2 regions of the Streptomyces sp. NPDC005017 genome follow, and region 2 is predicted to be linked to the other one. Evidence: riboswitches for the same ligand, from Rfam matches in the RefSeq annotation. Region 2 holds a riboswitch; the other holds the start of a gene.
What was found. Region 2 has a riboswitch for thiamine pyrophosphate ahead of ACFYR0_RS30690 (thiamine ABC transporter substrate binding subunit). Riboswitches for the same ligand answer to the same signal wherever they lie in the genome.
Positions count from the first base shown of each region.

Region 1 (5,888 bases), on a different contig from region 2:
ACACCCCCACTCAGCGCGATCTGCCTGTCATCAATCGGGGTGACACTCTCCAGGTGACCGTGGACCCCGCGCCCGCGGTCGTCGAACGCCCCGCCACCGGCCCCGGCCCGCTGTTCGTGGTCGGCGACGTGCACGGCTATCTCGACGAACTGCTCGCCGCCCTGCGGGAGAAGGGCCTGATCGACGCCTCCGGTCAGTGGTGCGCCGGCACCGCGCGGCTGTGGTTCCTCGGCGACTTCACCGACCGCGGCCCGGACGGCATCGGCGTCATCGACCTCGTGATGCGGCTGTCCGCCGAGGCCGCCGCGGCCGGCGGCTACTGCAAGGCCCTGATGGGCAACCACGAACTGCTGCTCATCGGCGCCAAACGGTTCGGCGACACCCCCGTCAACTCCGGCGCGGGCACCGCCACCTTCCAGGCGGCCTGGCTGCTCAACGGCGGCCAGAAGACCGACATGGACCGCCTCCAGGACCACCACCTCCAGTGGATGTCCCGCCTCGACGCGATGGAGGAGGTCGAGGGCCATCTCCTCGTCCACTCCGACACCACCGCCTACCTCGACTACGGCGCCTCCATCGAGGAGGTCAACGACAACGTCCGCGAGGCCCTCACCCGCAACAACGCCGACGAGGTCTGGGACCTGTTCCGCAAGTTCACCAGGCGCTTCTCCTTCCGTGACGAGGGCGGCGACGCCGTGCGCTCGCTGCTCGACGTCTACGGCGGCACACGCGTCGTCCACGGTCACAGCCCCATCCCCTACCTCCTGGGCGAGGTCGGCTCGGAGGAGGGCGAGGACAGCGGCGGCCCGACCGTGGAGGGCCCGCACGTCTACGCGGGCGGTCTCGCCATCGCCATGGACGGCGGAGTGACCATGGCCGGGAAGCTGCTGGTGCAGCAACTTCCCCTGGATAAGTAAGCGTTCACCGGGCAGGCGCCCCAGAAGCGCGCTCGGGGAACGGCCGCGTCGGCCAGGACCCAATTTCTGCAAACCCCCTGTCACCGGCCACCGTCGCCGCTCTACCATCGGCTTATCCGTAGCAGGCTCCCCTCCGTTTCTGCCCGACGGCTCGTCAGCGTGCGAGCCCCAAGCCCTACGGAGCATCGGGGGATGCACATGAACAGCGTTCCGCAGCACCTGCTGAGCGAGGACCGCCAAGAGTACGAGCGGATCCTCGATGAGGCGCTGCGCTCCGCCCCACACCGTCCCGAACTGGCCGCTGTCGGTCAGCGGCTCAACCCCGAGCAACTGCGCACGATGGCCCTCAACGCCACCGCGCTCATCACGGCCGCCGCGGCGACCGAGTACCAGCACTATGTGAAGGTCCGCGAGGAACTGCGCCGCCCACCGTCCACCACGTCCTCCGTGCGTGAGTCCGGCTCCGCCGATCAGGGCGCGGGCACGGTGGGCCTCGCCCCCTCCATGGGCGAGGTCGCCGAGACCGCCGGCGCGGGAGCCGTCGCCGTCGTCGCGGTCCTGGCACCGGTCCTCGCCGGAACGGCCGCCGTGATCTTCCTGCTCGTCGGCTACCTCCTGAAGATGCTCGATCCGGACCGGGCGTTCGCCGAGACCATGCTCACGACCGGCTGGGTGTTCGGTGCCGTCACCGCCGTGGCGATCCTCGTCGCCGGCGCCGGCCTGCTGCTCACCGCTCTGCGCAACAGTCCCTCACTGGAGACCGGCCCCTACGGCGAGCCCGACGGAGAGGTGGAACGGGCCAGGCAGGCCTGGCGCGAGGCTCTCCTGGAGCGCGGCATCCTGCCGTTCCTCCAGGACGCGCTCAGCACCGCGCGCCCGGTACGCCTGCCCCGCACCACCTCGTCGGCACCCACGAGCCGTATGCCGCACCTCGGTTACGGCCGGCCGGGCTTCACCAGCCCCGGTGAAGGCTCCACCACGGGCACCCGTCCGAGCTACACCAGCCCGGACTTCACGAGCCCCGACTTCGGCGGCCCCGAGCACCAACCGGACTGACCCGGCTTGCGCCCCCGCCCAGGGGGCCCAAGCCGAACCCGGCCGACGGCCCGCCCGGTCGACGGCCCACCCAGCCCGTCCGTGATCAGCCGTCGATCAGTCCGCGATCGGCAGGTACACCCGGTTGCCCGCCGCCGCGAACTCCTTCGACTTCTGCGCCATGCCCTCCTCGATCTCCCCCTTGCTCCCGCCGTGCTCACGGCGGATGTCCTGGGAGATCTTCATCGAACAGAACTTCGGCCCGCACATGGAGCAGAAGTGGGCCGTCTTGGCAGGCTCGGCCGGGAGGGTCTCGTCGTGGAACTCCCGGGCCGTGTCCGGGTCGAGGGCCAGGTTGAACTGGTCCTCCCAGCGGAACTCGAAGCGGGCGTCGGAGAGGGCGTCGTCCCACTCCTGGGCGCCGGGGTGCCCCTTGGCGAGGTCGGCGGCATGGGCCGCGATCTTGTAGGTGATGACGCCGGTCTTGACGTCGTCACGGTTGGGCAGGCCCAGGTGCTCCTTGGGCGTGACGTAGCAGAGCATGGCCGTGCCCCACCAGGCGATCATCGCGGCGCCGATGCCGGAGGTGATGTGGTCGTAGGCCGGAGCGATGTCCGTGGTCAGCGGGCCGAGCGTATAGAACGGAGCCTCATCACAGATCTCCTGCTGAAGGTCGATGTTCTCCTTGATCTTGTGCATCGGGACGTGACCGGGGCCCTCGATCATCGTCTGCACATTGAAACGCTTGGCGATCCGGTTGAGTTCCCCGAGCGTCCGCAACTCCGCGAACTGCGCCTCGTCGTTGGCGTCCGCGATCGAGCCGGGCCGCAGGCCGTCGCCGAGCGAGTACGTGATGTCGTAGGCCGCGAGGATCTCGCAGAGCTCCTCGAAGTTCTCGTACAGGAAGCTCTCCCTGTGGTGCGCCAGGCACCACGCCGCCATGATGGAGCCGCCGCGCGAGACGATGCCCGTCTTGCGGTTGGCGGTCAGCGGCACGTACGGCAGGCGGACGCCCGCGTGGACGGTCATGTAGTCCACGCCCTGCTCGGCCTGCTCGATGACCGTGTCCTTGTAGATCTCCCAGGACAGTTCCTCGGCCCTGCCGTCGACCTTCTCCAGCGCCTGGTAGAGCGGCACCGTGCCGATGGGGACGGGGGAGTTGCGCAGCACCCACTCGCGGGTGGTGTGGATGTTGCGGCCGGTGGACAGGTCCATGACCGTGTCGGCGCCCCAGCGGGTCGCCCAGGTCATCTTCTCCACCTCCTCCTCGATGGAGGAGGTCACCGCGGAGTTGCCGATGTTGGCGTTGACCTTCACCAGGAACCGCTTGCCGATGATCATCGGCTCGATCTCCGGGTGGTTGATGTTGGCCGGCAGCACGGCCCGGCCTGCCGCGATCTCCTCGCGCACCACCTCAGGAGAAACGTTCTCCCTGATGGCCACGTACTCCATCTCCGGCGTGATCTCGCCCCGTCGGGCGTACGCGAGCTGGGTGACGGCCTGGCCGTCCCGTCCGCGGCGCGGCAGCCGGGGGCGGCCCGGGAAGACCGCGTCGAGGTTGCGCAGCCCGCCTCGCGGCGAGGTGTGCCGCAGCCCGTCGTCTTCGGGACGGACCGGGCGGCCCGCGTACTCCTCGGTGTCGCCGCGCGCGATGATCCAGTTCTCCCGCAGCGGCTGAAGGCCCCTGCGGACGTCCGTATCCACGGATGGATCGGTGTACGGGCCGGAGGTGTCGTAGAGCGTGACCGCCCGGCCGTTGGTGAGATGCACCTGACGGACCGGCACCCGCATGTCGGGGCGCGAGCCCTCGACATACGCCTTGTGCCAGCCGATGGACTTCCCGGCCTCGCCGCTGTCGTCGCCCTCGGATACGGCGGAGATCTGCGCGGAGGCAGGCGTGCGTACGTCCTTGCTGGTCATGAGACCTACTCCCTACGCCGGCATTACCCGGTAACAGGTTCGGCGGTCGACGCAGCGGTCACCGTCTGCCGGTGTTTCGTGTGGAACGACACATGTTCCACGTGAAACATCGCGTAGACGGAGGTCAGCGTCCTCTCAGCCCGGTGCTCCGAGCTCCCGCGTGTACAAAGGTGTCCCCACGCTAGCGTCACTTCGGGCGCGGTGAACAGGGGGCCCCCGCCGTTCTTGCGATGATCGGGCGGTGACCACACCGCAGCAGCCTCCGTTTCCGCCGCCCGAGCCCCGCCGCCACAGGCCCGTTGGCGACCCAGGCCCTGGTTCCGGTAGAGGGCAGGGGACGGGTCCAAGGAGTGAACACGGCGACTCTCATGGGCAGATGGACGCCCATGGGCGCGGGGACCCGCACGGACACGGGAACTCCCCTGCGGGCGGGAGCTCCCGCGGGGGCGGGCACGAGCCGTCACAGGGCGGCGGACACGGCTCTTCGCACGGTGGCGGGCACGGGGGCGGCCATGGGTCCTCGCACGGCCACAGTCACAGCCATGGGCCGGCCGCTCCCGTCTCCCGGCATCTGCGGAAGGTGATCGCCGCGATCCTGGTCCCGTTCGCCGCCGCGGTCGTGGTGGGCCTGGTCGTGCTGTGGCCCGGCGGTGCGCCCGCGCACGAACGCACCGGCGTCGGCTTCGACCGGCAGACGGAACAGGCGACGGTCACCAAGGTCGAGCCGGTCGACTGCAGGACAGCCGGTGTCTCCGGCGTCCCGCCGACAGGCGACACCTCCACCGCCGAGGGCTCCTCGGCGGTGCAGCAGGCGAACGGCGACTGCAAGAAGGCGACGATCCGGGTCGACACCGGCGAGAACACCGGGCGCACGTTCACCGAGATCGTCCAGCCCGACCAGTCGCGCCAACTGCACGAGGGCCAGGAGGTCGTGGTCGCCTACGAGCCCTCCGCGCCGGAGGACCTTCAGTACTCGGTCGCCGATGTGAACCGGCGGCTGCCCCTCACCGTGCTCGCCGGCATCTTCGCGATCGCGGTCGTGCTCGTGGGCCGGATGCGCGGTGTGATGGCGCTGGTGGCGCTGGCCCTGAGCTTCATGGTGCTCAACTTCTTCATCCTGCCCGCGATCCTCCAGGGGTCGAACCCACTGGTCGTGGCGGTCGTCGGAGCGAGCGCCATCATGCTGATCGCGCTGTATCTCTGCCACGGCCTGTCCGCGCGGACCTCGGTGGCCGTCCTCGGCACGCTGATCTCGCTGCTGCTGATCGGTGTGCTCGGGTCGTGGTTCATCGACTGGGCCGCGCTGACCGGCAACACGGACGACAACACCGGTCTGATCCACGGGCTGTATCCGTCGATCGACATGAGCGGTCTGCTGCTCGCGGGCATCATCATCGGCTCGCTCGGTGTGCTGGACGATGTGACGGTCACGCAGACCTCGGCGGTCTGGGAACTGCACGAGGCCAACCCGACGATGGGCTGGCGCGGCCTGTACCGCGCGGGCATCCGGATCGGCCGTGACCACATCGCGTCCGTGGTGAACACCCTCGTCCTCGCCTACGCGGGCGCGGCGCTGCCGCTGCTCCTGCTGTTCTCCATCGCGCAGAGCAGCGTGGGCGCGGTCGCCAACAGCGAGCTGGTGGCGGAGGAGATCGTGCGCACACTGGTCGGCTCGATCGGTCTGGTGGCCTCCGTTCCGGTCACGACCGGTCTGGCCGCGCTGATGGTGGCCGCCGACCGCCCCGCTCCGTCCCCCACCGGCGTCGGCGAGCCGACGACGGGACCCTCACCCGTCGCTGCACGGTCCGGCCGGGGACGGCGCCGCAAGCGGTAGGCACCACTCCGCCCGTCGGGCGGACCGACTCCGGAAAACAGCGCCCCAGGTGAAGCGTTACGGCACCTCAGCGGCCGTGACGCTTCACCCCGCGCTCTGCTCCTCGGCCAGGATGCGGTCCAACGCCTCGTCGAGGTGGGCGTCGAAGTCGGCGAGCGAGGTCTCCTGGCCGAGCGGCACCA
Region 1 covers NZ_JBIALD010000005.1:151,531-157,418, forward strand. Annotated here, with positions in the region: gene ACFYR0_RS09960 (metallophosphoesterase) at 1-917, shown strand, start outside; gene ACFYR0_RS09965 (hypothetical protein) at 1,110-1,973, shown strand; gene thiC (phosphomethylpyrimidine synthase ThiC) at 2,070-3,872, opposite strand; TPP riboswitch at 3,865-4,042, opposite strand; gene ACFYR0_RS09975 (YibE/F family protein) at 4,114-5,706, shown strand; gene ACFYR0_RS09980 (SsgA family sporulation/cell division regulator) at 5,791-5,888, opposite strand, start outside.
Region 1: linked by a shared signal. The riboswitch ahead of thiC (phosphomethylpyrimidine synthase ThiC) and the one ahead of ACFYR0_RS30690 (thiamine ABC transporter substrate binding subunit) in region 2 are both predicted to bind thiamine pyrophosphate.

Region 2 (5,888 bases):
ACCAGGATGACGACCGGGGGGCCGCTCGGCCGAGTGGCCCCTTGTTCCGCGACGAAACGCCGCACGCGCGGCCGTACGACATGCCGCAGGCGCAGCCCTCCCGGGCGGTGCCGCAGAATCCGGAGCCCATGCCCGACGCCCCGCAGCCGGCGCCCGCACCGCAGAAGAAGAGCGCGGGCCGGGATCTGGGTGCCGCGATAGGGGTCGGCGTCGGTCTCGGCGCGGTGATCGTGGCGTCGCTGTTCGTCGTCAAGGCCGTGTTCGTCGGTGTCGTCGCGGTCGCCGTCGTCGTCGGTCTGTGGGAGCTGACCAGCAGGCTGGAGGAGCGCAAGGGCATCAAGGCGCCCCTCGTGCCGCTGGCGCTGGGCGGTGCGGCGATGGTCGTCGCCGGATACGCCCGGGGCGTCGAGGGCGCCTGGGTGGCGATGGCGCTCACCGCGCTGGCCGTCCTGGTCTGGCGTATGTCCGAGCCGCCCGAGGGCTATCTGAAGGACGTCACGGCGGGTGTCTTCGCCGCGTTCTACGTGCCGTTCCTGGCCACCTTCGTCGCGTTGATGCTCACCGCGGACGACGGGGCCTGGCGGGTGCTGACGTTCCTGCTGCTGACCGTGGTCAGCGACACCGGCGCGTACGCGGTCGGCTGGCGCTTCGGCAAGCACAAGCTCGCCCCGCGCATCAGCCCCGGCAAGACCCGTGAGGGACTGCTCGGCGCGGTCTCGTTCGCCATGGTCGCCGGGGCGCTGTGCATGGAGTTCCTGGTCGACGGCGGCAGCTGGTGGCAGGGTCTGCTGCTCGGCCTCGCGGTCGCGGCCAGCGCCACGCTGGGCGACCTCGGCGAGTCCATGATCAAGCGGGACCTGGGCATCAAGGACATGGGCACCCTGCTGCCGGGCCACGGCGGCATCATGGACCGGCTGGACTCGCTCCTGCCGACTGCCCCGGTCGTCTGGCTGCTGCTGGTGCTGTTCGTCGGCTCCGGCTGATCGTTCCTTCGGCCGTACGTCGGTATGGTCGAACATCCACGCGATGTCGAGCCCTCGCCCCTCCCGGGCGGGGGCTCGACCGCGTTCCCGGGGCGTTGGCCGCCCACTGTGCCGGGTGGGACGATTTCGGTGTACGTCCGCACAGGAGGTCACCTCACAGGGGGTCGCCATGACCGCCATCCGAGAATCCATCGACGTCGACCGCACGCCCGAAGACGTCTTCGCGTATGTCACCAACCCCTCCCACCTGCCCGAGTGGCAGTTGAGCGCCGTCACGGCGGAGCAGCTGGACGAAGGGCCGATGCACCCTGGCTCCCGGGTCAAGGTCACCCGTCGCCTCGGCAGCCGCGAGGTCCCGATGACCGTGGAGTTCGACACGCTCGACCCGCCGTACAGCTGGGACCTGCACGGAGTCGAGGGCCCTGTCAGGCCGCGCACCCACGGCTCGATCGAACCCCTCGACGACGGACGCCGTTCCCGGGTCACCATCGAGATCGACTTCGAGGGCCACGGACTGGGCAAGGTGCTGCTGCCCCTCGTCGTGCGCCCCCAGGTCCGCAAGGAGCTGCCGAAGGACGAGCTGCTGCTCAAGCAGCGGCTGGAGCAGCACACGTAGCCCGCGAGCCCGCACAGCCGACGCGGCTCGCACAGTCCACGCAACCCGCGTGGCCCTTTCGGGCCCGCAGGTCGACGCCCCGGCCGGAATGTCCGGCCGGGCCCCGGGATGCACCGGCGAGGCACTCGCATCGCAGGCCACCCGTAACGATCTGCGACACTGGAAGGGTTATGCCGAAGCCCGGAGAACTCACCTTTGTCGCGCCGCGCGGAGCCAAGAAGCCGCCGCGGCATCTCGCCGATCTCTCGCCCGCCGAACGCAAGGAGGCGGTGGCCGAGGTCGGGGAGAAGCCGTTTCGTGCCAAGCAGCTCTCGCAGCACTACTTCGCGCGGTACGCCCATGACCCGCAGGAGTGGACCGACATCCCCGCCGGTTCGCGCGACAGGCTGCGGGAGGCGCTGTTCCCCGAGCTGATGACCGTCGTGCGGCATCTGTCGACGGACGCGGGGACCACCCGCAAGACGCTGTGGCGGCTGTTCGACGGCACGCTCGTCGAGTCCGTGCTGATGCGCTACCCGGACCGGGTGACCATGTGCATCAGCTCGCAGGCGGGGTGCGGGATGAACTGCCCGTTCTGCGCCACCGGGCAGGCCGGACTGGACCGGAACCTCTCCACCGCGGAGATCGTCCACCAGATCGTGGACGGGATGCGCGCCCTGCGGGACGGCGACGTCCCCGGCGGGCCCGCGCGGCTGTCCAACATCGTCTTCATGGGGATGGGCGAGCCCCTCGCCAACTACAAGCGCGTCGTCGGGGCGATCCGTGCCCTGACCGACCCGGCTCCCGACGGGCTCGGGCTCTCGCAGCGCGGTATCACCGTGTCGACCGTCGGGCTCGTGCCCGCGATCCACCGGTTCGCCGACGAGGGCTTCAAGTGCCGGCTCGCGATCTCCCTGCACGCCCCCGACGACGAGCTGCGCGACACCCTCGTCCCCGTGAACACGCGGTGGAAGGTGCGCGAGGTGCTCGACGCCGGGTTCGAGTACACGGAGCGGTCCGGCCGCCGGCTGTCCATCGAGTACGCCCTGATCCGGGACATCAACGACCAGGCCTGGCGTGGTGACCGTCTCGGCCGGCTGCTCAAGGGCAAGCCCGTGCATGTCAACCTCATCCCGCTGAACCCGACGCCGGGCTCGAAGTGGACCGCCTCGCGTCCCGAGGACGAGAAGGCGTTCGTGGAGGCCATCGCCGCGCACGGGGTGCCGGTCACCGTCCGGGACACCCGGGGACAGGAGATCGACGGGGCCTGTGGCCAGCTGGCGGCCACTGAGCGATAATCTGGCAGCGTCCGCCCAGGACAGTCACATCTTCATATTCCGACAGGGGAGCGCCACAGCGCTGAGAGTGCGGCAACCGGGCCGCAGACCCTCTGAACCTTGCCCAGGTCATTCTGGGTAGGAAGTTCGGTCATCACTCAAGCTGTTGCGCCCTGCCCGGACGCCCTCAGGGGCCCCGGGCGGGGCCGCGTCTCTTCCTGGTCCATCCCAGGAGGAATCCAGTGCACACCAAGACGTTCGTCGCCGCGGCCGTCGGCCTCGGCCTGGTCACGCTCTCCGCGTGCGGGTCGTCCGACTCCGGCTCCGGCTCCGACGGCCAGGACTCCAAGACGGTCACCCTGGTCAGCCACAGCTCGTGGGCCGTCTCCAAGGACGTCCTCGCCGCCTTCGAGAAGGACTCCGGCTACAAGGTCAGGGTCCTGGAGGACGGCGACGCGGGCCAGGCCGTCAACAAGGCCATCCTGACCAAGGACAACCCGCAGGGCGACGTGTTCTTCGGCGTCGACAACACGCTGCTGTCGCGCGCGCTCGACAACGGCCTCTTCGAGTCCTACGAGGCCCAGGGCCTGGACCGGGTCGGCGCGGACTACCAGCTCGACAAGGACGAGCACCGGGTCACGCCCGTCGACTACGGCGACATCTGCGTCAACTACGACAAGCAGTACTTCGCCGACCACAAGCTGGCCCCGCCGGCCACGCTGGACGACCTGGTCAAGCCGGCGTACAAGAACCTCCTCGTCACCGAGAACGCCTCCACCTCCTCGCCCGGCCTCGGCTTCCTGCTCGGCACGGCCGCGCGCTACGGGGACGACGGCTGGCAGGACTACTGGACGAAGCTGAAGGCCAACGGCGTCAAGGTCGTCGACGGCTGGGAGCAGGCGTACAACGAGGAGTTCTCCGGCTCGGCCGGCGGCAGGGCCGCGAAGGCGGAGCGGCCGCTCGTCGTCTCCTACGCCTCCTCGCCGCCCGCCGAGGTGATCTACGCCGACCCGAAGCCGAAGGCCGCGCCCACCGGTGTCGCCGAGGGCACCTGCTTCCGGCAGATCGAGTTCGCGGGCCTGCTGAGCAACGCGAAGAACGCCGAGGGCGGCAAGAAGCTGATCGACTTCCTGGTTTCGGAGAAGTTCCAGTCGGACATGCCGCTGAACATGTTCGTCTACCCGGTGACCGAGGGCGCGCAGGTGCCCGCCGAGTTCACCGCGTACGGCCCCGCCGCGAAGGACCCCGAGACCATGGACCCGGCGAAGATCGCCGAGAACCGTGACGACTGGGTCAGGGCATGGACCTCGCTCGTAGTGAAGTAGCCCGCGTGAGGAGCGCGGCGCGGCTGGGGCTCATGGCCCTGCCCGTCGCGTTCTTCGGGCTGTTCTTCGCCTACCCCGTCGTCGCGATCGTCCAGCGCGGACTGCGGGTCGACGGGGCCTGGCAGTTCGGGCGGATCGGCGAGGTGCTCGCCGATCCCGGCATCCGGCAGGTGCTGTGGTTCACCGCCTGGCAGGCGCTCGCCTCGACCGCGCTCACCCTGCTGATCGCGCTGCCCGGCGCCTATGTCTTCGCCCGCTTCGAGTTTCCCGGCAAACAGGTGCTGCGGGCGGTGGTGACCGTGCCCTTCGTGCTGCCGACCGTGGTCGTCGGCACCGCCTTCCTCGCCGTCCTCGGCCGGGGCGGCCTGCTGGACGAGCTGTGGGGCGTACGGCTGGACACCACCGTGTGGGCGATCCTGCTCGCCCATGTCTTCTTCAACTACGCGGTCGTCGTGCGTACCGTCGGCGGGCTCTGGGGTCAGCTCGACCCGCGGCAGGAGGAGGCCGCGCGGATGCTGGGCGCGTCCCGCCTCACCGCGTGGCGCACGGTCACCCTGCCCGCCCTCGGGCCCGCCGTCGCCGCCGCGGCCCTGATGGTCTTCCTGTTCACCTTCACCTCCTTCGGTGTGGTGCAGATCCTCGGCGGGCCGACCTTCTCCACGCTGGAGGTCGAGGTCTACCGGCAGACCACCGAGATCTTCGATCTGACCACGGCCGCCGTGCTGACCCTGGTGCAGTTCGCCGCGGTGGCCGCCATCCTCGCCGTGCACGCGTGGACGGTACGGCGGCGCGAGAGCGCCCTGCGGCTGGTGGACGCGGCCGGGACCGCGCGACGGCCGCGCGGGGCGGGGCAGTGGACCCTGCTCGCGGGGGTGCTCGTCTCGATCGTGCTGCTGCTGGTGCTGCCGCTGGGGGTGCTGGTGCAGCGGTCCCTCAAGGCCCCGGACTTCGGCTACTACCGGGAGCTGACCTCCTCCGACGGCGGTGTCTTCCTCGTGCCGCCGATCGACGCGATCGGCAACTCCCTCTCCTACGCCGCCGTCGCCACCCTCGTCGCCGTCCTGATCGGCGGTCTCGCCGCGGCCGCGCTCACCCGGCGCGACGCCGGGCGGCTTGTGCGCGGTTTCGACGCGCTGCTGATGCTGCCCCTCGGGGTGTCCGCGGTGACGGTCGGCTTCGGCTTTCTGATCGCCCTCGACGAGCCGCCGCTGGACCTGCGGTCCTCGTGGCTGCTGGTGCCGCTGGCGCAGGCGCTGGTCGGGGTGCCGTTCGTGGTGCGGACCATGCTGCCGGTGCTGCGGGCGGTGGACGCCCGGCTGCGGGACGCCGCGACCGTGCTCGGGGCGTCGCCGTGGCGGGTGTGGCGGGAGGTGGACCTGCCGCTGGTGCGGCGGGCGCTGCTGGTCGCCGCGGGGTTCGCCTTCGCCGTCTCGCTCGGCGAGTTCGGGGCCACCGTGTTCATCGCGCGGGCCGACAACCCGACACTGCCGGTCGCCGTGGCCAGACTGCTGTCCAGGCCCGGAGACCTCAACTACGGCCAGGCCATGGCCCTTTCCACGATTCTCATGGTGGTGTGCGCCACCGCTCTGCTCCTGCTGGAGAAAGTGGTGGTCGTGGATCGGACGGGGGAGTTCTAGTGCTGCTCAGCTGTGAAGAGGCGACCGTGCGGCTCGGCGGACGGGCGGTGCTGGACGGGGTCGGCCTGGAG
Region 2 covers NZ_JBIALD010000026.1:82,417-88,304, forward strand. Annotated here, with positions in the region: gene ACFYR0_RS30675 (phosphatidate cytidylyltransferase) at 1-983, shown strand, start outside; gene ACFYR0_RS30680 (SRPBCC family protein) at 1,153-1,599, shown strand; gene rlmN (23S rRNA (adenine(2503)-C(2))-methyltransferase RlmN) at 1,770-2,876, shown strand; TPP riboswitch at 2,911-3,018, shown strand; gene ACFYR0_RS30690 (thiamine ABC transporter substrate binding subunit) at 3,098-4,180, shown strand; gene ACFYR0_RS30695 (ABC transporter permease) at 4,156-5,817, shown strand; gene ACFYR0_RS30700 (ABC transporter ATP-binding protein) at 5,817-5,888, shown strand, end outside.